DNA from 2 places in the Exiguobacterium sp. TDN 0502 genome. Region 2 is predicted to be linked to the other one. Evidence: a T-box and tRNA genes for the amino acid it is inferred to sense, from the RefSeq annotation. Region 2 holds a T-box; the other holds one or more tRNA genes.
What was found. The T-box of region 2 lies ahead of leuS (leucine--tRNA ligase). A T-box ahead of a tRNA ligase gene usually reads a tRNA of that ligase, here a tRNA-Leu.
Positions count from the first base shown of each region.

Region 1: it has a tRNA-Leu gene. The T-box ahead of leuS (leucine--tRNA ligase) is inferred to sense a tRNA for this amino acid. The anticodon was not compared.

Region 1 covers NZ_JBOZGJ010000012.1:44,233-55,552, reverse strand. Annotated here, with positions in the region: gene adh (aldehyde dehydrogenase) at 236-1,756, shown strand; gene ACRPK8_RS12480 (DUF779 domain-containing protein) at 1,779-2,141, shown strand; gene ACRPK8_RS12475 (S66 family peptidase) at 2,332-3,342, shown strand; gene ACRPK8_RS12470 (hypothetical protein) at 3,358-3,699, shown strand; gene ACRPK8_RS12465 (alpha/beta hydrolase) at 3,718-4,650, shown strand; tRNA gene ACRPK8_RS12460 (tRNA-Leu) at 4,693-4,776, shown strand; gene ACRPK8_RS12455 (transporter substrate-binding domain-containing protein) at 4,977-5,741, shown strand; gene ACRPK8_RS12450 (amino acid ABC transporter permease) at 5,772-6,416, shown strand; gene ACRPK8_RS12445 (amino acid ABC transporter ATP-binding protein) at 6,413-7,141, shown strand; partial or broken gene ACRPK8_RS12440 (transposase) at 7,614-8,194, shown strand; gene ACRPK8_RS12435 (2-oxoglutarate dehydrogenase E1 component) at 8,485-11,320, shown strand, end outside.
Region 2 covers NZ_JBOZGJ010000001.1:250,746-262,065, forward strand. Annotated here, with positions in the region: gene ACRPK8_RS01210 (NAD(P)/FAD-dependent oxidoreductase) at 1-800, shown strand, start outside; gene ACRPK8_RS01215 (hypothetical protein) at 859-1,836, opposite strand; gene leuS (leucine--tRNA ligase) at 1,968-4,373, opposite strand; T-box leader at 4,420-4,640, opposite strand; gene ACRPK8_RS01225 (HAD family hydrolase) at 4,679-5,323, opposite strand; gene ACRPK8_RS01230 (peptidoglycan bridge formation glycyltransferase FemA/FemB family protein) at 5,406-6,440, opposite strand; gene ACRPK8_RS01235 (MDR family MFS transporter) at 6,621-7,799, opposite strand; gene ACRPK8_RS01240 (class I SAM-dependent methyltransferase) at 7,956-8,552, shown strand; gene ACRPK8_RS01245 (alpha/beta hydrolase) at 9,007-9,711, opposite strand; gene ACRPK8_RS01250 (N-acetyltransferase family protein) at 9,789-10,277, opposite strand; gene metK (methionine adenosyltransferase) at 10,416-11,320, opposite strand, start outside.

The DNA.
Region 1 (11,320 bases), on a different contig from region 2:
TTATTCGTCATGAATCATGTTCCTTAAGAAGCAATTGCGAGTATATACGAGACGCCTCGTTTGTTTTAAATCGTGCTAGGAAAAAAATGAAACAAATTAAACGGAATTTTTTGACTTTTCATATAATTTTGATACGATGGTATCGAGAGGGCTGTTTTAGCCTATTTTAAAATGTAAGCGCATACAAGCAACCGTCTCACTGCTTGACCATTTTAGTTGAGGGAGGAAATAACGTATGATTTATGACATTCCGAACAAGCAAGGGTCAAAAGTACAGTACAAGGAACGGTATGAAAATTACATCAATGGAAAGTGGACTGCGCCGGTCGGGGGAGAATATTTTGATAATGTAACACCTGTCACCGGTAAAGTATTATGCCAAGTCGCTCGTTCAGGTAAGGAAGACATCGAACTCGCTCTTGACGCAGCACATGCGGCAAAAGAGGCATGGGGGAAAACGTCTGTAACGGAACGCTCCAACATTTTAAATAAAATCGCAAATCGGATGGAAGAAAACCTCGAGATGCTCGCTTATGCGGAAACGCTTGAGAACGGAAAAGCGGTCCGGGAGACACTCAATGCGGATTTACCGCTTGCGATCGATCACTTCCGTTATTTTGCCGGCGTCATCCGTGCCCAAGAAGGTTCGGTCGGTGAACTCGATCAAGACACGGTCGCGTATCACTTCCACGAACCGCTCGGTGTCGTCGGTCAAATCATTCCGTGGAACTTCCCACTCCTGATGGCGGTCTGGAAACTGGCGCCAGCGCTCGCAGCAGGGAACTGTGTCGTCTTGAAACCAGCAGAACAAACACCAGCGAGTATCATGGTCCTGATGGAACTTGTGGAGGATCTATTACCGCCTGGTGTCGTCAATATCGTCAACGGCTTCGGTCTTGAGGCAGGAAAACCACTCGCCTCAAGCAAACGGATTGCAAAGATCGCCTTTACGGGTGAGACGACGACAGGACGCTTGATCATGCAGTATGCTTCGCAAAACTTGATTCCGGTCACACTCGAACTTGGCGGGAAATCGCCGAACATCTTCTTTGAGGACATCATGCAGGCAGACGACGCCTTCTTCGATAAAGCAATCGAAGGATTATTGATGTTTGCGCTGAATCAAGGAGAAGTCTGCACATGTCCGTCACGTGCGTTGATTCAAGAATCGATTTACGAGCCGTTCATGGAACGGGTTCTTGAGCGCGTCAAAGCCATCAAGGTCGGTAACCCGCTTGATGCCGACGTCATGATGGGAGCGCAAGCTTCGAACGAACAGATGGAGAAAATTCTTTCGTATCTCGAAATCGGTAAGTCCGAAGGTGCAGAATGTCTCGTCGGCGGAGAACGCAACATGCTCGAAGGAGATCTTGCAGAAGGTTATTATATCCAACCAACGATCTTCAAAGGTCACAATAAAATGCGAATCTTCCAAGAGGAAATTTTCGGACCGGTCCTATCGGTCACGACATTCAAGACGGAAGAGGAAGCGCTCGAAATCGCGAACGACACCCTGTACGGTCTTGGAGCAGGAGTCTGGACACGCGATATGAACCGAGCGTATCGTTTTGGTCGGGCAATCGAAGCAGGGCGCGTCTGGACGAACTGTTATCACCAATACCCAGCCCACGCAGCGTTTGGCGGATACAAAATGTCCGGTATCGGTCGAGAAAACCATAAGATGATGCTGAATCATTATCAACGGACGAAAAACCTGCTCGTAAGCTACAACCCGAATAAACTCGGTTTCTTCTAAGTCAGAAAGGACGTGGATGCAAATGGTGGAACGCGTTCAGGCGACGGCAGCGTGTCTTGAATTAATTGATCAGTTGAGAGAAAAACATGGACCGTTGATGTTTCATCAATCCGGCGGCTGCTGTGATGGGAGTTCTCCGATGTGTTTTGCCCAAGGCGATCTTTTTTTAGGCGATCAGGATAAAAAACTCGGAGAAATCGGCGGTTGTCCATTTTATATTCATGAAGACCAATATGAATACTGGAAACATACGCAACTCATCATCGATGTCGTCGATGGGCGTGGTGGGATGTTTTCCTTAGAAGGCGTCGAAGGAAAACGTTTTTTGACACGGTCCCGTGCGTTCACGCAAGAGGAATATGCAGAGCTGTCAGCGTCAAGCTGATCAATGACTAAAAAAACACGATTTCGTCAATGCGGCATGGTATCTCATGACGCTAGTACGCAATCGTGTTTTTTGTTCGTATCGCAACGGATTAACGGGATAAAAGTTGGTAATGTGATACAAGAACGGTATAATGAACACATATTTTGACGAGAAGAAACGTAAATCATACGACTTTAAGGAGGTCACCATGAAATATCCATTTTTAGGTTGGACGGGTCAAACGATCGGAGTGACGGCGCCCTCCTCCGGACTACGCGAACAGCAACAGGAATGGGTCGAACGAGCAGTTGAACAGGTACAAGCACGACAAATGAACGTTCGTTCAGGAGAAACGATTTGGTCGCATCAACACGCTGAAAGTGTACCGGCTAAACAACGTGCTGAAGAATTGAATCGTATGATGACCGACGAGACGATTGATGCCGTCATACCGCCATTCGGTGGCGAACGTGCGATTGATCTTTTACCTGAGTTGACACCAGCTGCTTATCAAACGAAGTGGCTGCTTGGCTATTCGGATATTAGTACGTTATTGCTCAGTCTGACGCTTCAGACAGGAATCGCGACAGCACACGGTCCGAATTTCGTAGAACTCCGAAGTAAAGTATGGGATGAGACGACAAGTGCGTGGCGACGGGTGCTCGCAACGGCACCAGGTGGAACCGTTACGCAATGGGCTTCCGATCGGTATCAAACAGAATGGACAGACGAAGAACGTTTAGACGGTTCTTTATTTCAGTTGACGGAACCAACGGAATGGAAGGCTCTTGATGAGCGCACAGAAGTGACAGGACGCTTACTGGGTGGTTGTCTAGAGACGATTCGTCATTTAATCGGAACGCCTTATGGGGATGTAGTTCGCTTCCAGCGAGACGAAGTAAACGGGGAACCGATTCTCTGGTACTTTGAGGTGTCAGAAGCGAGTTCTGCAGAGGTACACCGCACATTAAGACAAATGGCATACGCTGGTTGGTTCAATCATGCCTCTGGTTTTTTATTCGGTCGAACATCTGCGCGGATTACCGAAGACCTGACATGGCTAGATATATATCAAAATTTAGCAGAGGAAACGGGTTTACCGGTCTTATATGATCTCGATATCGGACATCAACCACCGCAATTAACCTTAGTCAATGGGGCGACAGGTACAGTACGCATTCAAGGAAAAGATTCACGCATTGATATTACGTTTAATTAAAAAGGAGAGCACGCAATGGCACGTCGTAAGTTTCAAGCACTAGGCGTTTATAAACGGGTCCATATTAATCCGGAGACACGGCGAATGACGTTACCGGAACCTTTTTACGATGCACTACGATTAGAAGATGAGTTGTTGATCGCACAAGTCGGAGATGTTCTTGTCATGCGACGTCCCGGTGAGGTCGTCGAGACAGAGACCGAACTGTTGAATGAACTCGTGGAAGATGGATTTACGGGAACAGAGCTCGTACAAGAGTTTGCTTACCGGCGCCAACAACAGGAACAACGATTACGTCAACAAGTCTTGCAGGATGAAGAAGACGACCATGCTGCTCAACTGAAGATCGAGTTATAACGAAAAGGAGTGGGGCAGATGCGTCGCAGCACCAAAATTGGAATCGGAGTCATCGGATCTGGACTGATTGCAGCCAGCTATTATTTTTATGAGATGGCGATTGCAACCAACCCAAAACCGTTTTTGTCAAACAATCGTGATTTAAGTGATGAGATGGTGCGACTGATGCAACCGGGGCAAACCTGGATCAAAGAACAGCCATTAGAACGAATCGAGATTCAAGCAAAAGATGGATTGACGTTACGTGGTCATTTTCTTGCTTCACCGGTACCGTCGGATCGAGTCGTTATCCTTGTCCATGGGTATGGTGGTGTCGGGACGGACCTCGCTGGTTTCGCATACCTTTATCATCAAGCTGGATTCCATGTCATGATGCCGGACAACCGTGGTCACGGAATGAGTGAGGGTCACTATATTGGCTTTGGTTGGCATGATCGGGAAGATTGTTTAAGTTGGTCAAACTATCTCATTCAACGGATCGGTCAAGATGCCAATCTATTTCTGCATGGTGTCTCGATGGGAGGAGCGACGGTCTTGATGACGAGCGGGGAACAGTTGCCTCCTCAAATTAAAGGCATCATTTCGGATTGTGCCTATACATCGGTCAATGCAGTGCTGGCGTATCAAATGAAACGGATGTATCGTTTGCCTCACTTTCCGTTTTTAGGTATGACCAGTGTGTTGACGAAGCTAAAAGCAGGTTATACGTTCCGGGAAGCTTCAGCGCTCAAGCAGGTGAAGAAAGCAACCGTTCCAATCCTATTCATTCACGGTGGTGCGGATACGTTCGTCCCGACTGAAATGGTCTATGAGTTATACGCAGCATGTCCAACGAAAAAAGAACTCGTCGTCATTCCAAATGCCGCCCATGCGATGGCATATTTCGAGGATCCGGATGTATATGATGAAGTCGTCGAAAAATTCGTCCGCAACATCCTGCGAAATGATTGACAATCGAGTCTTTCATCCGCTATATTAATATCATAAATCCACGTCGTCGTGGCGGAATCGGTAGACGCGCTAGACTCAGAATCTAGTGGTGGCAACACCGTGGAGGTTCAAGTCCTCTCGACGGCATAACTGGTTGAAGTAGGCAATCCCATCAGGGGTTGCCTACTTTTTTTTACTGAATAGAAAACGATTACAACGAATAAAAATTCAGAAATATTTATTTTTTTAGAATTTTTCTGGTAAAATACGTTTTGAAGAGGGTACTCTTCAGGGAAAGTACTAAGTGGAGTCAACAATCTTTAACACATAGGAAAGGGGAAAAAACAATGAAAAAAGGAAGTATCTTATTAGCGCTCTTGATGAGCTGCGTACTCGTTCTCGGGGCATGTAGCATCGGGTCGAAAGAAGAGTCGACGGAGGGAAAAACGTACAAAGTAGGGATTGACGTCACGTATCCACCGTTCGAGTATAAAGACGGGGACACGTATAAAGGGATTGATATCGATTTGATGAAAGCGATCGCTAAAGATCAGGACTTCAAAATTCAGTTCGAAGCAATGGATTTCAGCGGCATCATCCCAGCTCTGCAGGCTAACCAGTTAGATGTCGCGATTGCCGGCATGAGTATCACACCAGAGCGTAAAAAAGTCGTCACGTTCTCCGATCCATATTTCAAAGCTGGTCTTATTTTAGTCGTCAAGGAAGATGAGAATGGTATCAAGTCAGTCGATGATTTAAAAGGGAAAAAAGTAGCCGTCAAAAAAGGGACGACGGGTGCGAAGTATGCAACAGATAATGCAGATAAACTCGGATTCACGGTCACGCAGTTCAATGATAGCCCGGCTATGTTCCAAGAAGTGAAGAATGGTAACGCTGCTGCTTTGATTGAAGATTATCCTGTCATTTCCTATGCGAACAAACAACAGAATCTCGGATTAAAACTTGTAGGAGACCGTCTCAACGGGGACAACTACGGCATCGCTGTCTTAAAAGGTGAAAACGAAGAGTTGATGAAAAAAATCAACAAAGGACTTGCGAACCTAAAAGAAAATGGTGAATACGACAAAATCGTCGACACGTATCTAAAATAAGTCGCAAGGCGATAAAGGAGTGGGATACCAATGGAAGTGGTCAAAACCGCATTTCCATTTTTCTTGGAAGGGCTTCAAGTCACACTGTATATTTTTGTGATTGCCGTTGTCGTCGGCTTTCTGATTGGATTAGTCGTCGCGTTGATGCGGTTATCACCGCTAAAAATTCTGAACGGGATTGCCATCGTCTACATTGATGTCATTCGCGGAACACCGTTCATCGTTCAGTTATTCTTCATCTATTTCGGATTGAACTCGTTAGAATGGTTGTCGATGGACCGGATGTATGCAGGGATACTGACGGTCGCAATCAATGCCGGCGCTTACTTTGCTGAAATCATCCGTGCAGGTATTCAGTCGATTGATAAAGGACAGACCGAAGCGGCGCGTTCGCTCGGGATGACTGGTCGGCAAACGATGGTACAGATCATCTTGCCTCAAGCATTCCGGCGGATGCTTCCGACGATCACGAATCAATCAATCATCAGTCTAAAGGATACGTCGCTGTTGTCGATCATCGGAATTGCGGATTTGACGCAACAAGGTCAAGTTCAACAGGCAACGACGTTTGAACCATTCATCGTCTGGTCCGTCGTCGGTCTGATGTACTTCGTCATCATTTATCTGTTGTCATGGATTGCGAAGTTCTTGGAACGGAGGTTTACGTTACGATGAGTATGATTGAAGTGAAAAACTTAAAAAAATCGTTTGGTTCGAACGAAGTACTAAAGGATATCAACGTCTCGATTGCTGAAAAAGAGGTCGTTTGCGTCATCGGTCCTTCGGGTTCTGGGAAAAGCACATTCTTACGTTGCTTGAACCGCTTGGAAGAGATTACGGGTGGGACGGTCATTGTTGATAACCATGATATCACGGATAAAAAAGTCGATATCAATAAAGTACGAGAAGAAGTCGGGATGGTCTTTCAGCATTTCAATCTTTTTCCGCATAAAACCGTGCTCGAGAACGTGATGCTTGCTCCCGTGAAAGTCCGAAAGACGGACAAGGAGCAAGCGAAAAAACGAGCACTCGAACTTCTTGATAAAGTCGGGTTAGCTGAGAAGGCTGAGAATTACCCGGGAGAACTATCGGGTGGTCAAAAACAGCGGGTCGCGATTGCCCGTGCGCTGGCAATGAATCCTAAAATCATGCTGTTTGATGAACCGACATCTGCTCTTGACCCGGAAATGGTCGGCGATGTACTCGCCGTCATGAAACAATTGGCACTCGAGGGGATGACGATGGTCGTCGTGACGCATGAGATGGGCTTTGCTCGTGAAGTCGGGGACCGCGTCCTATTCATGGATGGTGGATATGTCGTCGAGGAAAATGTTCCGGAAGCATTGTTCGACTCACCTCAGCATGAGCGGACACAATCGTTCTTAAGTAAAGTATTATGACGAAACGGGGCTGACTCAAAAGTCAGTTTCTACAAAGATAAGGGTGGCAGAATGATGATCTGCCACCCTTATCTCGTAAAAAAGATGACGCATTACACGCCACTCCTACAGGAAAAGCGCATCTTTGCGCTGTCAGAGACAAACAAGACCCGCTTTCCTGCTTGAACGAAGCAGGAAAACTGGCTTGTGTCTCGCCTGAGGAAAGGGCGTGAAAAGACGCGTCATTCTTTTTTGAGTCACCCCGTTCAGACTGAAGACAAAGCGTAATTTTTCTCTTAACGAGAAAGATTGCGTTTTTTGTTCCTCTCGAATCGTTTTCCTGGGACAAGCATCGCGCCGCTTCACTTCGTTGCAGGGTCGCTCCTGCTTGTTTTCCCTAGGAAGCGATTTCGAGTGAACAAAATGCTTCTCTCCTCTTTCTTCCGGGTATAAAAAAGTAGAAACGAAGAAGAATAAAGAAGGAGGGCTTTCTATGATGGGTAAGAGAGATCACCATCATCGATCAGAACATGTCACCATCACGTTGGAACAACTGGTCCCGCAGGACCATCTTGTCCGCAAACTCGATGCAGTCATCGATGTCGACTTCATCTATCGTGCCGTCGAGAAATTGTATAGCGAAAATAACGGCAGACCAAGTATCGACCCGTCCTGTTAATCAAGATGGTACTTCTCCAATATGTATTCGGTATTCCTTCCATGCGACGTACCATCAAAGAGATCGAGACTAACGTGGCGTACCGTTGGTTCTTAGGTCTTGGGTTGGATGAGAAGGTACCCCATTTCTCTACGTTCGGGAAGAACTACGTCCGTCGCTTTCAGGGTACGGACGTCGTTGAAAGTATTTTTTATCGCGTCCTCAACCAAGGAATCGAAGCCGGGTTCGTGGACCCTTTGGTCCTCTTTATCGACTCCATCCACATCAAGGCGAACGCAAATAAACGGAAGTACAAGAAGAAGCTCGCTCGACGCGCTGCCCAGCAGTACAAAGACGAACTGGATCAAGAAGTCAACGAGGATCGGATCTTACATGGAAAAAGCCCTTCACCCCCAAGACGTCTGTGTTATATAAACTACATTTGAAGTGGTCATAAGAAAAACTTATACATTTAAGCGCAAGAATTTGGGAATTCGAAATGCACGCGTAGGAAAGAAGTAGTAATATAGTAACGAAGGCACTTTCATGGAAGATGGGCGCGATACTTCGCGCGTCATTCCTTCTCATGACGTTAGGCGCATCATAGACACCAGATCTTTTGAAAGCGCTAACAGGTAGAGGGCTGGAATGCACCTGTAGCATACAAGGTGCAAGGGGAGAAATATAGAAACGGGGGGAACCGTACATGGCAGGCCACGAACAAGATCAACAAGCATTTTATGGACCAAACCTTGGCTATATCATTGAATTGTACGAGCGTTTTTTAGAAGACAAGACATCCGTTGATGAAGAGACACGTGCTTACTTCGAAGAGCATGGTGCTCCTGTCACGGAATCTGTCGCACCGATGCAGGTCGACACAGGGGATTTCGAGAAATATCTTGCGGCGAATCGTTTAGCGGAACAAATTCGTGCAAAAGGACATCTTGCGGCGGATATCTATCCGCTGAAGGACCATCCGCGAGAAACTGGACTCTTCGAATTAAACCAATACGGTTTAACAGAAGATGATCTCCGGAAGATGCCGGTTTCACTCGTCTGTCCGGAACCCGTTTCGGGCGTTCAGGACGCTTATGAGGCAATCGAACATTTGAAAGCCCAGTATACGGGAGCAGCGGCCGTCGAATTTCAACATGTCGATGACTTAGAAGAAAAGAAATGGCTCCGTCAGAAAATCGAGCAAGGTGCTTTGACAGCGACGCTAGATGCTGAACAAAAGAAACAGTTGTTCAAACGCTTAGCTGAAACGGATCTCTTCGAAAAATACTTGCATAAAACATATGTCGGTCAAAAACGCTTTTCGATTGAAGGACTTGACGCGATGGTGCCATTGCTCGACACGATCGTCGGACACCTCATCTCGAACGGGTCGGAGACGATCAATATCGGAATGGCACACCGTGGACGATTGAACGTTTTGGCGCATGTACTCGGGAAGCCATATGAAATGATCTTTGCTGAGTTCCAACATGCACCGAACCACGACCTCGTACCATCTGAAGGCTCGATTGGGATTACGTACGGTTGGACGGGCGACGTGAAGTATCACCTCGGTTTGAACCGAAAACTCGAGCAAGAGACACGTAACGTGCGGATGACGCTTGCGAACAATCCGTCGCACCTTGAGTTCGTCGATCCAGTCGTCGAAGGCTTCACACGTGCTGCACAAGATGATCGCTCACAAAAAGGTGCACCACGCCAAGAGCAAGCGGCGGCTGCTGCAATCCTGATCCACGGTGATGCAGCGTTCCCAGGTCAAGGAATCGTGGCTGAAACATTAAATTTAGCGAATCTCAAAGGATATAACACCGGCGGAACGATTCACATCATCGCGAACAACACGATCGGCTTCACGACGGAGCCGACGGACTCCCGTTCGACGCGTTATTCGAGTGACCTGGCAAAAGGATATGAAATTCCTGTCTTCCACGTCAATGCCGATGAACCGGAAAGCTGTCTTGCGGTCGCGTTGCTCGCGAGCGAATACCGAGCGACGTTCAAGAAGGATGTCATGATCGATTTGATCGGATATCGTCGTTTTGGTCATAACGAGATGGATGAACCGATGAACACGAACCCGGTCTTATATGATTTGATTCACAAGCATGATCCAATTCGTGTTTTGTACGGGAAAACGCTTGTCGCGAACGGGGATGCGACGGCTGATGAAATTCAATCAATCGAGACATCGATCAATGATCAGATGAAAGCGGCTCGTGAAAAAGTTCCGAATGCAGAAAAAGAGTATGGTGGGGTCATGCCGGACGTCGTCTTTAAAGGCGTTCCGACCATCGAAACAGGCGTTGAAATCGAGACACTGACGTCCTATAACGAGGAATTATTGCAATGGCCGGACGGCTTCCAAGTGTTCCATAAACTTGAGAAGGTCCTGAAGCGCCGGACGGATGCGTTCTCGACGAAGAACGGAATTGACTGGGGACATGCCGAAACGTTGGCGTTCGCTTCGATCCTCTCAGATGGAACACCCATCCGCTTGAGCGGTCAAGATTCTGAACGGGGAACGTTCGCACAACGTAATATTAATCTGCATGATGTCAAGACGGGAGAAGGCTTCTCGCCACTCCATGCCTTATCGACAGCGAAGGCATCATTCTCTGTCTATAACAGTCCGTTATCAGAAGCGGGCGTACTCGGATTCGAGTATGGCTACAATGTCTTTGCACCAGAAACCCTCGTATTATGGGAAGCACAATACGGAGACTTCGCGAACTCGGGTCAAGTCATCTTCGACCAGTTCATCTCAGCTAGCCGCGCGAAATGGGGACAAACGTCAGGTCTCGTCATGTTGCTTCCGCATGGTTATGAGGGGCAAGGACCAGAACACTCGAGTGGTCGTTTAGAACGTTTCTTAACGTTATCGGGTGAGAAAAACTGGACGGTCGCGAACGTATCGAGCGCAGCACAATATTTCCACCTGTTACGCCGTCAAGCTGCGATTCTTGGAAAAGAAGAAGTCCGTCCGCTCGTCGTCATGACACCGAAGAGTCTCTTGCGTCATCCGCTTGCGACATCCGACGTATCTGAATTGACGGAAGGTAGTTTCCGTCGTGTCATCGAACAAGCAGGGCTCGGGGAGACACCAGAGCGAGTCAAGCGTCTTGTCTTCTGTTCAGGTAAGATGGCCATTGATTTAGCTGAAGCGGTATCGAAATCGGAAAACGATTTGGATTGGCTTCAAATCGTTCGGATAGAAGAGCTCTATCCTTTCCCGGCATCAGCTTTAAAAGAGGTCATCGCGCGTTACGAAGCAGTCGAAGAGATCGTTTGGGTTCAGGAAGAACCAAAAAATATGGGCGCCTGGTCATTCATGGAACCACGTCTTGAGACCGTCGCACCGAACGGCATCCAGACAGTCCGCTACATCGGTCGTCGTCGTCGTTCGAGTACAGCAGAAGGTGACCCGTCAGGTCATAAAGTAGAGCAGGCACGTATCATTAATGATGCACTCACAGCGACTACTTCTACTCCAACAGCACCATCACACGTATCAAATCACACAT
Region 2 (11,320 bases):
GCTGTATCGTCGCCGTTGGCGGACAATCCGTTCCGCACACGGGTTCGACGGGTGACGGCTATCCGTGGGCAGAAAAAGCGGGTCATACGATCACGGAGCTTTTTCCGACGGAAGTTCCGATCCTCTTAGGTGATACGTTCATCCATGAAAAAGCACTCCAAGGATTATCTTTACGGGACGTTGCTTTAACGGTCCACGGTAAAAAAGATAAAGCCATCAAGACACATACGGGTGATCTCCTCTTCACCCATTTCGGTTTAAGCGGTCCGATCGCTTTACGCTGTAGCCAGTACACGATCAAGGAGCGGAAACGTTCGAAGGAAACGATCGTCCACCTCTCGATCGACCTCTTCCCGGATGAGTCGCTCGGAGCGTTGACAGAACGTTTCCAAGCTGCGCTTGCAGCCAATCCGAAGAAGACGGTACGAAACGCCCTTCGCGGCTTCGTACCGGAACGTCTGCTCGAACTCCTGTTTGCGCAAATCGGTTTTGGCGACGAAGTCTGTACACAAGTCAAAAAACAGGACTGGGCGGACTTCCTTCAGAAATTAAAACGATTCCCGCTGAAAGCAACGGGGACGCTCGATTTCGATAAAGCCTTCGTCACGGGTGGCGGTGTCTCGATTAAAGAGATTGATCCCAAAACGATGATGTCGAAAAAAGCGGAGCGCTTATTCTTTGCAGGTGAAATTCTCGATATCCACGGCTATACAGGTGGCTACAACATCACGGCAGCATTCGTGACCGGACATTGTGCCGGTAGTCATGCTGCCAAAAAGGCGCACGAAACTGCCATCTAACCAAAATAAGACCCGATTCTTCTGATCATCAGAGCGAATCGGGTCTTTTCTGCGTATGTTAATCAATCGGGGTAAACGACCGGCTTGAGAATTTATCCGTGACGACTAACGCAAACAGCTCGTTATCCTGGACGAAAATACCTGTTGCGCCATACACCTTCGGGCTAGCTGTCTCACCTGTGATGGACTGATCTTTCGGATCAATCGAGTAGAGGTAGAGTGCTTCCGAATCTAGCGTGTAAATACGTCCTTGCCGTTCCGCAAGACCAATCGGACGGAATGATGACTCGAATGATTTTTTCGCATCACTCCGCATACCGTTTGCCGCTTCAATCTTACTTCGTTTCACAATCGAGAGATACGGCGGTTTTTGTTTTTTCTTCAAGGCACGCTTCTTTTTCTCGGAAGCGTCCGGATCAATTTTAATTTTATCCTCTTTCATTGCGAAATACGTCAATTCGACACGTCCGATGGAACGAATCTGATTGATCGTATAGAATTCTTTTTTCTTCGCGTCATACCCGAGACCATGGAAACTATCCCGAATCGTCGTCCCTTGAATCTTTTCGCGCTTCTCCTCACTCCAGACACCGTCTTTTCGTGTAATCGTGACGAGAATCTGATTTGATGTCAATAAGGCGACCGTTTCTCCGTCGACGAGAGCCATCCCGTCAAGCCCGGCGAGCAACAACTTTCCTTCCTCTAACTGAAACGAAGCGTTGATCCGTTCTCCCGTTCCGCTGATTTCAAAGAAACGATAATCGTCTGTCACGACGAGGTATGACCCGATGGAATCATCATATAACATGTGTTGGACATTTTTGATTAACGGCTCTTCCGGATTCGGAATCGCTGAAGGCGTTTTCGTCGGCACCTGCTTCACGGCTGCCTGATGTTTCGATTGTGTCTCGATTTTCGCAAACGTCTCTTCGATACTTGATAACGTCTCCGGTTTTGAGAAGACGAGCAGTATGCAGAGGATCAACCCCGAAACGACGGCAAAAATCGTGGTATAGACTATATAAGATCGTTTCATTGATGGTAATCGCCTTTCTTTCTCGGTTTCTGATTCAGTGTAGCAGAAGGACGTTCAAAAAAAAAGCGGACTTGCGACGGAAATGAAGAAACCCCCTTCGTTCGCCTGACGCGAATGAAGGGGGGTATGGCTTAGTTCGCCACGATATTGATTAATTTTTTCGGTACGACGATGACTTTCCGAACCGTCTTATCGCCGATCCACTCCTGTGTTTTTTCATCAGCAAAGGCAAGTGCTTCGATTTCTTCTTTTGTCGCGTCGATGTTGATTTCGATTTTCGAGCGGACTTTTCCGTTCACTTGAATGACGAATTCCATCGTATCGCTGACGAGTTTTGCTTCATCGAATGTCGGCCATGCCGCATACGTCAATGTCTCTTCAAATCCAAGTTGTTCCCAGAGTTCCTCACCAAGGTGCGGTGCGACCGGTGTTAACAACTGAATGAATCCACGAAGGAAGTGACGCGGAAGAACCGGCTGTTTGTTTGCTTCGTTGACGAAGACCATGAGTTGCGAAATTCCGGTGTTGAACTGGATGTTCGCGAAGTCTTCCGTGACCTTCTTGACCGTCTGGTGGTACGTCCGTTCGAAGTCAGCATCGACTTCCGTGACCTCTTGTATGTCTGCTGTCCGTTCGAACAAGCGCCAGACACGGTCGAGGAAACGACGGGCGCCGTCAAGACCGTTTTCAGACCAGGCAACCGATGCATCGAGTGGTCCCATGAACATTTCATAAAGACGCAAGGTATCGGCACCATGTGATTTGACGATTTCATCCGGATTGATGACGTTACCGCGTGATTTCGACATCTTCTCGTTGTTTTCGCCAAGAATCATCCCTTGGTTGTATAACTTCTGGAATGGTTCTTTTGTTGGTACGACGCCTGCATCATACAAGACTTTATGCCAGAAGCGCGCATACAACAAGTGAAGCACGGCGTGTTCCGCCCCACCGATATAAATATCGACCGGGAGCCAGTATTTTAATTTTTCTGGATCCGCGATCGCTTCTTCATTGTGCGGATCGATGAAACGAAGATAGTACCAGCAGCTTCCGCCCCATTGTGGCATCGTGTTCGTCTCGCGACGCCCTTTCATTCCTGTTTCAGGATCCGTATAATCCAACCAGTCTTCCGCAAGGGCGAGTGGTGATTCGCCAGTACCAGACGGTTTGATTTCCGGAATGATTGGAAGTTCAAGCGGTAATTCCTCTTGGCTGAGTGTTTTCATCGAACCATCTTCCATATGAACGACTGGAATCGGCTCGCCCCAATACCGTTGACGACTGAACAACCAGTCGCGGAGACGATACGTGATTTTTTTACGACCGACTTGGTTCGTTTCGAGTTCAGCGATCATCGTTTCGATCGCTTCTTGTTTTCCAAGACCATCGAGCATATGCGAGTTGACGTGTTCGCCCTCTCCTGTGTAGGCCGCTTCCTCAACGTTCCCACCTGCGACGACTTCAATGATCGGTAAGTCGAACTGCTTCGCGAATTCGTGATCGCGCTCATCATGTCCTGGGACCGCCATGATTGCACCCGTTCCGTACGAAGCAAGGACATAATCAGCAATCCAGATCGGCAGACGATCGCCCGAAATCGGGTTGACGGCGAAAGCACCCGTGAAGACGCCCGTTTTTTCCTTCGCTAAATCCGTCCGCTCAAGATCCGACTTCGTTTGGACTTGCGCGATATACGCATCGACCGCTTCCTTGTGATCAGCTGTCGTGATGTCAGCTACGAAAGGATGCTCCGGTGCAAGAACAAGATATGTCGCACCGAAAATCGTATCCGGACGTGTCGTAAAGACCGTGACTTGTTTTTTATGTCCGTCAATCGTGAAATCGATTTCAGCACCTTCTGATTTCCCGATCCAGTTCCGTTGCATCTCTTTGACAGAATCCGGCCAATCGAGATCATCGAGATCTTCAAGAAGACGATCTGCATATTCCGTGATTTTTAGGACCCATTGACGCATCGGGACACGCACGACCGGATGATTTCCGCGTTCAGATAATCCGTCGATGACTTCTTCATTCGCAAGGACCGTTCCAAGTGCTGGGCACCAGTTGACCGCGACTTCGTCTACGAACGCAAGTCCTTTTTCATACAACTTCGTAAAGATCCACTGCGTCCATTTGTAATACTTCGGATCCGTCGTGTTGATTTCACGATCCCAGTCATAGGAGAATCCGAGTTCTTTTAACTGACGTTTGAACGTCTCGATGTTTTGCGCTGTGAATTCGCGTGGGTCATTCCCTGTATCGAGCGCGTATTGTTCTGCCGGTAACCCGAACGCATCCCATCCCATCGGGTGAAGGACGTTGTAGCCTTGCATCCGTTTCATCCGTGCGAGGATATCCGTAGCCGTGTAGCCTTCCGGGTGACCGACGTGTAATCCGGCACCTGACGGATACGGGAACATATCAAGGGCATAAAACCCTTCTTTTTCTGGATCTTCTGTCGTGACGAAGGCGTTGTCTTGATCCCAACGCGCCTGCCACTTTGGTTCGATTTCGCGATGATTGTACGGCATGTCTTTTCCTCCTCTAATCTAAAAAAACCGGTCCTCCGCCCCTAGGAATAGGGACGAAAGACCGGTTTGGCTTCCGCGGTACCACCCACGTTGTCTGTCTATGACAGACCGCTTGATTCACAAATAACGGTGTGATACCGGCTTCGCTACTACGATTTCACGAAACGTGCTCCCTGACGAGTTCACGGCTGTTACCGACTGGTTCGCACCTTCCACCAGCTCTCTTGACGGCACCTTACCCCTACTGCTTCAGTTCGTTGCATTTGACTATCTTTTCCTAGTGTAATCTGTTTCTTCCTCAAGCGTCAACGCTTCCGTAAAATTTCCTCGATTTCTGCATGCGATCGCGCAATATGATCTGCTTGTTCCAAGCGTTGCGCTGGCATCCGGTCATCAAGAAGGGCAATCACTTCCATGCCTGCCGCTTTTGCTCCGATCATCCCGTTTGCAGCATCCTCGATGACGAGACAATTCTCAGGTGTATGCCCGAGACGTTCTGCTGCCAGTCGAAAAATCGCAGGATCCGGCTTCGAACGGACGACTTCTTCCCCACTGACATAGTGCGTGATCGGCAGTTCATAATGACGGATGACCCGTTCGATTTTTTGAAGCGAACTCGAGGAGGCAATCCCGATGTCATATCCGAGAGCTTTCGCTTGTTGCATCACGTGTTTAACTCCTATCTTCAGTCCGCATTCCTCCGGTATCGCATGGACTTGAAACCGTCGATGTTCCTCTTCGAGCAAACTAACAGCCGATTCCTTCAATTGATGCTGATCGACCAGTTCCTCCCACATTTCATCCCCCGTCTTGCCCATGAATGTTGCATACTGAACAGGATCAAGCGGAATCGATAATTCCTCGAACATTTGCTGGTGAACTTCAAAATAGCGAATTTCACTATCTAAGATGACACCGTCCATGTCGAAGATCAGTCCTCGTTTTTTCATGATACATCCCCTCCATTCATCTAGATGATGTCAGCATATCAAAAAAACGACTACCCGATGTAGTCGTTTTTACGTGCGTCATTTAAAGAGTTGCTACTTCAACGGCAGGTTGCCGATAGGCAGGGAAATAATCCGAATCGGCATCTGACCCGTATCGTACACATAACTGATCGTATATGGCTGGCTGAAAGATGGATTTTCCTTGATGGTACTCAAATAAACGATACCCGGTGTAACGGCATTTACTCTCAAAGAGACTATCCCGTTCTTGATATCCACCGCCGAGATGTTGCTCGACGAGCCCCCTTGCTTTCGCTTGAAGGACCGCTTCATACTCGAGTCGCTGATTCGGAAATAGTTTCGCTTCGTCCCGTTTACAGCCAATCAAATGACCATGGGCATATTCTTTTCCGAGCAATACGAAATATCCGCCGACCGGTTCGCCGTTGAATTCAGCAATCAGTAATAACGGTTCGCAAAGCGGATTGCGCTCGAACAATTGTTCAAAATATGTCGCGGTAAAATAATAATGCGCTGAAGCATTCTTCCGGTCCATCGTTTCGTGATACAACGCTAAAAAAATAGGTAAGTCTTCTTTTGTTCCTGTTCTGACGGTTAACGACGTGGCCAGTGATTTCCGAATCATACCTCTCGTTTTCTTGTGAAACGTCTGCATGATTTCTTCTAATGAGGGGCGTAAATCAATGCTCGTCGTATGACGGATGAAGGACACTTTCGTCCAGTCCTGCATGAATCGTTCATTTCCTGTCAACGGATTAAAGCGAATCATTTCCGAAACGACCGCCTCTTTTTCCGCCCACTTCTCAAATAACCGACGTGCCTGCTGCATCTCAGGCGTAGTCAAGTGGCCCACGATTTCAGGTCCACCGTAACCGTAAGGCGTAATGAGATCCGAATAGGATGTATCAAAAATGCGACGTTTTAAAAAGGGATAGTACAGGGTGCCGGCGTCGCCTTTATAGACGAACAGCATGGCTTGTTCAGACGGTCTAGCGTTGAGCATGACGTACTCGTAACTGTAGAAGATATCCAGCGGCTGTTGCTGTACGTGTGTCGTCCAAGTTGCAGCATCTGTGATGAATTGACACCTTTCCATTCGTGCACCTCCAGTCAAAAAGAAGCAACGTTCACATGACCCTTTCTCAAGTTCTTGATTAGAAAATACCCGTTTCCTTTCCGAAATATTCCAAATTGATAAATGTTTATTTTATGATTTTTGATTGAATGGCGTAACAAAAAGACAGCGAAGCACTGTCCGCTGTCTTTTGAATAACGCTTATGGTGTAATTTTAGGAATGGCACGAAGAAAGACCACACCTGCTAAGAGAATCAATCCAATCAACGTCAGGAAGACCGCAGACATACCGGATAAATCATAGATCAATCCTCCAACAGTCGGACTGATCATCCGCCCTGCTGAAGCAGCAATATTGACGTACCCTTGGAACTCGCCTTCTTTTCCGATTGGTGCGAGCCTTGCCGCCATGGCGGGCACTGCTGGCCAAATGAACATCTCACCGATCGTCAAGATGATCATCGCTACGAGGAACATTTTGAATCCGCCTGCGAACGGAACAATCAGATAAGAAAGAAGGAAGATTCCTGTACCCGTCATCAATTGCCGCTTCAAATCGTCTCCAAACCAACGCAAGATCGGGGTGAGTAGCGGCTGGGCAAAGACGATGAGTGCTCCATTGATCGTCCAAAGAATCGAGTACTCGGAAATCGTGACACCGAGTGATTTCGTATGGACGGCAAAGGTACCTTGCCACTGCACATACACGAACCAAAGTAAGGCATACCCGATCGAGACGAGCAACATCGTCCGTGCCGCACCGCGTGCAAGGGGTGTACGTGTCGTTTCAGTCTCGTCATGAGTCGCATGCATCCGAGCCGGCGCCTGGATCCAGGACAATCCGATAAATAAAATGATGGCAAACGCGATATACAATACGAGATTAGCAATGAAGATGTACTGAATCGAGAAGGCGGCGATTTGACCGCTGACAGCTGTCCCAAGGGCTACACCGACGTTTTGTGCGACATAGATTGCATTAAAGGCACGACGCCCACCTTCCGGCCAAATGACACCCGTCATCGCATAAATCGTCGGGAAGACCATCCCGCCGACGAACCCGATCAAACCAAGCATTGCGACATATCCGAGATACGTCTGGTGAAACAACAACAGACCGACGGAAGACAGGACAAGTCCGATGACACTGATGACGAGCGTTTTCTTCCCACCGAGCCGGTCAAAGGCTTTCCCACCTAAATAGTTGCCGACGATGGCGAGGCCCGAGTTGACGAACAACGCCATTCCCGCCTTCGTCATCGATTCTCCTAGATATTCATGAATATATAATGTATTAAACGGCCATAAAAAAGAGGATCCCGTCGTATTGATAGCCATCGCAAGGACGAGGATCCAGACCGCTTTTGGTAATTTTGGCATACCCGTGGTCCTCCTATTTCATTCTCAACCTTGCCACTTTACGCAATCCCTCCCCCACCTGTCAAGCCACTTCACTTTTCGTCAATGATTCAAAAGATGGTATAATGCAGGAGGAATCATACACACGATGATCATGTATAAAGAGAAAAACAGCCCATAGGAACAGGAGTCTATGCCATGTCACTTGCCCGTGTACTACCTTATACGAAACAATTACTCGAGTCCGTCATCGAATCCGGCGATTGCGTCGTCGACATGACTGCCGGAAATGGTCATGATACACAGTTTTTAGCAGAATGCGTCGGTCCAGAAGGAAGGGTTCTCGCGTTCGACGTCCAGGCACAAGCGATCGAAGAATCGACGCGACGTCTCGACGAAGCGGGAATGTTAGCACGCGTCGACCTTTATCATGAGAGCCACATCCATGTCGGTGCCCGTCTATCGGACGAACAACGTCCTGTTCGTGCCGGCGTCTTCAATCTTGGCTATCTTCCCGGAAGTGATAAATCGATCACGACGACAGGGGAAGAGACGCTTGAAGCACTCGACGCCCTCCTTCCTGTCCTCGCCCCTGGCGGTCTTGTCGTCCTTGTCGTCTATCACGGTCACCTCGAAGGAAAACGAGAGCGCGACGCCGTGCTTGATTACGTGACGGCTCTTGATCAGCAGGATTACGCCGTCCTTCAGTATCGCTTCTTGAATCAACAAAACCATCCACCGTTCATCATCGCGATCGAGAAAAAAGTACGCTGACGATATGACACAAAAAAGTGATGCCTTTTTTTAGAGGCGTCACTTTTCAGATTGTAGACAAAAGGGCTGACTCCCCCAAAAATGACGCGTCCTTTCACGCCCTTTCCTCAGGCGAGACACAAGCCCGTTTTCCCGCTCCATTCGAGCAAGAAAACGGGTCTCGTTCGTCTCTGACAGCACAAAATTGCGCTTTTTCCTGTAGGAGTTGCGTGTAACGCGTCATTCTTCTTTATACCTGGAAGGGGGATCAGAGAAGCGTTTTGTTCACTCGACATCGCTTCCTAGGGAAAAACAAACAAGAGCGACCCTGCAGCGAAGCGAAGCGGCGCGATGCTCGTCCCAGGAAAACGATTCGAGACGAACAAAAAAGCACAATCCTTCTCGTTAGAGAAAAATTGCACTTTATCTTCAGTCTCAAGTGATGCCCTTTAGACGGGGCATCACTTTTGTTATCTCACTCTTCCACAAGCTTAAAGAACAACATTAATTTTTCCGCGAATCGTGTATTCAAGCGTTCGAAGCTGAAATGCGGAAAACCATGCAACCGTTGTAAGTAAATCTGATCGCCACCCATCTTTCGGCATACTTCGAGTGTCAATTTGACGTCTGCGAATTGATCGTCCGGCGCATAAAAACAGGCCAAGTTGACACGAGGTAGTTTTTTCCGCTCCTCGTCATGCATGACGATCTCTTCTTCGATTTCCCGGTACTGTGCATACGTCAATTCACCGATGCGAACAGTATCTTCCGTACTTTGACCAAACGGTAACGTACCGAGTGGTGCATCCGGACGGAAACGATCGAACGCACTCGCGAAGACTTGTTTGACACCTCCGAGTTGTTTCGACGGATGCCAATCAAACAACGGTGAAATGAATGCCAGGCTTGCGACCGGTAGTTCATATTCCTGCAGGAGACGATTGACGACAAGTGCGCCCATGCTACAGGCGACGATATGAATCGGTAGCTTTCGTTTCCCCGCTTCCCGCAAGGCTTCTTTCAATAATTGACCATGCTCTTCAAACGAAATGCGACGCGGCGCGTCAACGAGTAACACCTCGTACTCTCGTTCAAGTACCCGAATCAAAGCCTCACTCGGACGGGCACGCAGTTGTAACGGATAGACTAATACGATGATTCCTGTTGGTTGCTCAACCACAAACTCACCTCTTCACTTCATACTTCCCTTATAGTAACGTAAGCGGATGATGTTCACTACCGTCCCAGGACGGATTTTCATGACGCGGCAAGACGCAAACGAATCACTGATTCCACTTGTCCAAAGACTTCTTCCGTCATCTCACTCAGTTCCTCAAAACCGAATGAAGTCAAGAACTGACGCGCTTTATAGTTACGTGCCTCCACGTAGACTTCAAGTGGAACAGCCCCTTTGCGTTCGAGTTCGCGAATCAGACGTCGTCCGATACCATTTTGTTGATACTTCGGAAGGACATACAGACGAATGATTTCCCACGTTCCTTCGACATCAACGGCATGAATGAAACCGACGATCTCACCCTCGATGATTCCGACATAAAAATACTCTCCCCGCGCTTCTTCCGCAGTTCGGATTGCACGAACAACCTCCTCCTGCGGATATGCTTCCTGAACGAAATGGGCTTTTGAGCGTTCGGAATAAATTTCTTCGTACGTATCCAACCAAGATGTGATGGCGATGTCATGAATGCGTCCTGCATCCGCCGGTACGGCTTCGCGTATCTCCATAATCGGAACCCCCCTTTATATTCAAACGAATCGACACATCTTCTTTTACCCTCTTCTAGAAAAAACATTCGTTTCCTGCAAAGTTGCCCGGAAACAAAAAAAGTCCGAAAACCCGTGTAGGGCTTTCGGACATCATGCTTATGCGAAACGTTTTGCTTGTTCTTCAAGAGCTGCCGCTTTATCTGTTTGCTCCCATGGAAGCTCAACATCTGTACGACCGAAGTGACCGTATGCAGCTGTTTGGCGATAGATCGGACGACGGAGATCAAGCATGTTGATGATTCCAGCCGGACGAAGATCGAAGTTTTCAGCGACCAATTCGACGAGTTGTGCTTCAGGAAGTTTTCCTGTGCCGAATGTATCAACCGCGATTGATACAGGGTGCGCTACACCGATTGCGTACGCGAGTTGAACTTCTGCTTTGTCTGCAAGACCTGCAGCAACGAGGTTCTTCGCGACGTAACGTGCTGCGTATGCAGCTGAACGGTCGACTTTTGTTGGATCTTTACCTGAGAATGCGCCACCGCCATGGCGTGCATATCCACCGTACGTATCAACGATGATCTTACGACCTGTTAATCCAGCATCTCCTTGTGGTCCGCCGATGACGAAACGACCAGTCGGGTTGATGAAGAATTTCGTTGCTGCATCGATGTATTCCGCCGGGATGACCGGTGTGATGACGTGTTCTTTCAAGTCCGCTTGGATTTGCTCAAGCGTGACTTCTTCCGCGTGTTGTGTCGAGATGACGATCGTATCGACACGAACCGGCTCGTTGTTCTCGTTGTATTCGACCGTGACTTGTGTTTTTCCGTCCGGACGAAGGTAGTCGAGTTGACCGTTTTTACGCACTTCTGCCAAACGGCGTGCGAGACGGTGCGAAAGTGAGATTGGAAGTGGCATGAGTTCTGGTGTTTCTTTCGTTGCATAACCGAACATGAGACCTTGGTCTCCTGCTCCAATTGCATCGATTTCTGCATCAGACATGCTACCTTCACGTGCTTCAAGCGCTTGGTCGACACCAAGAGCGATATCCGCTGATT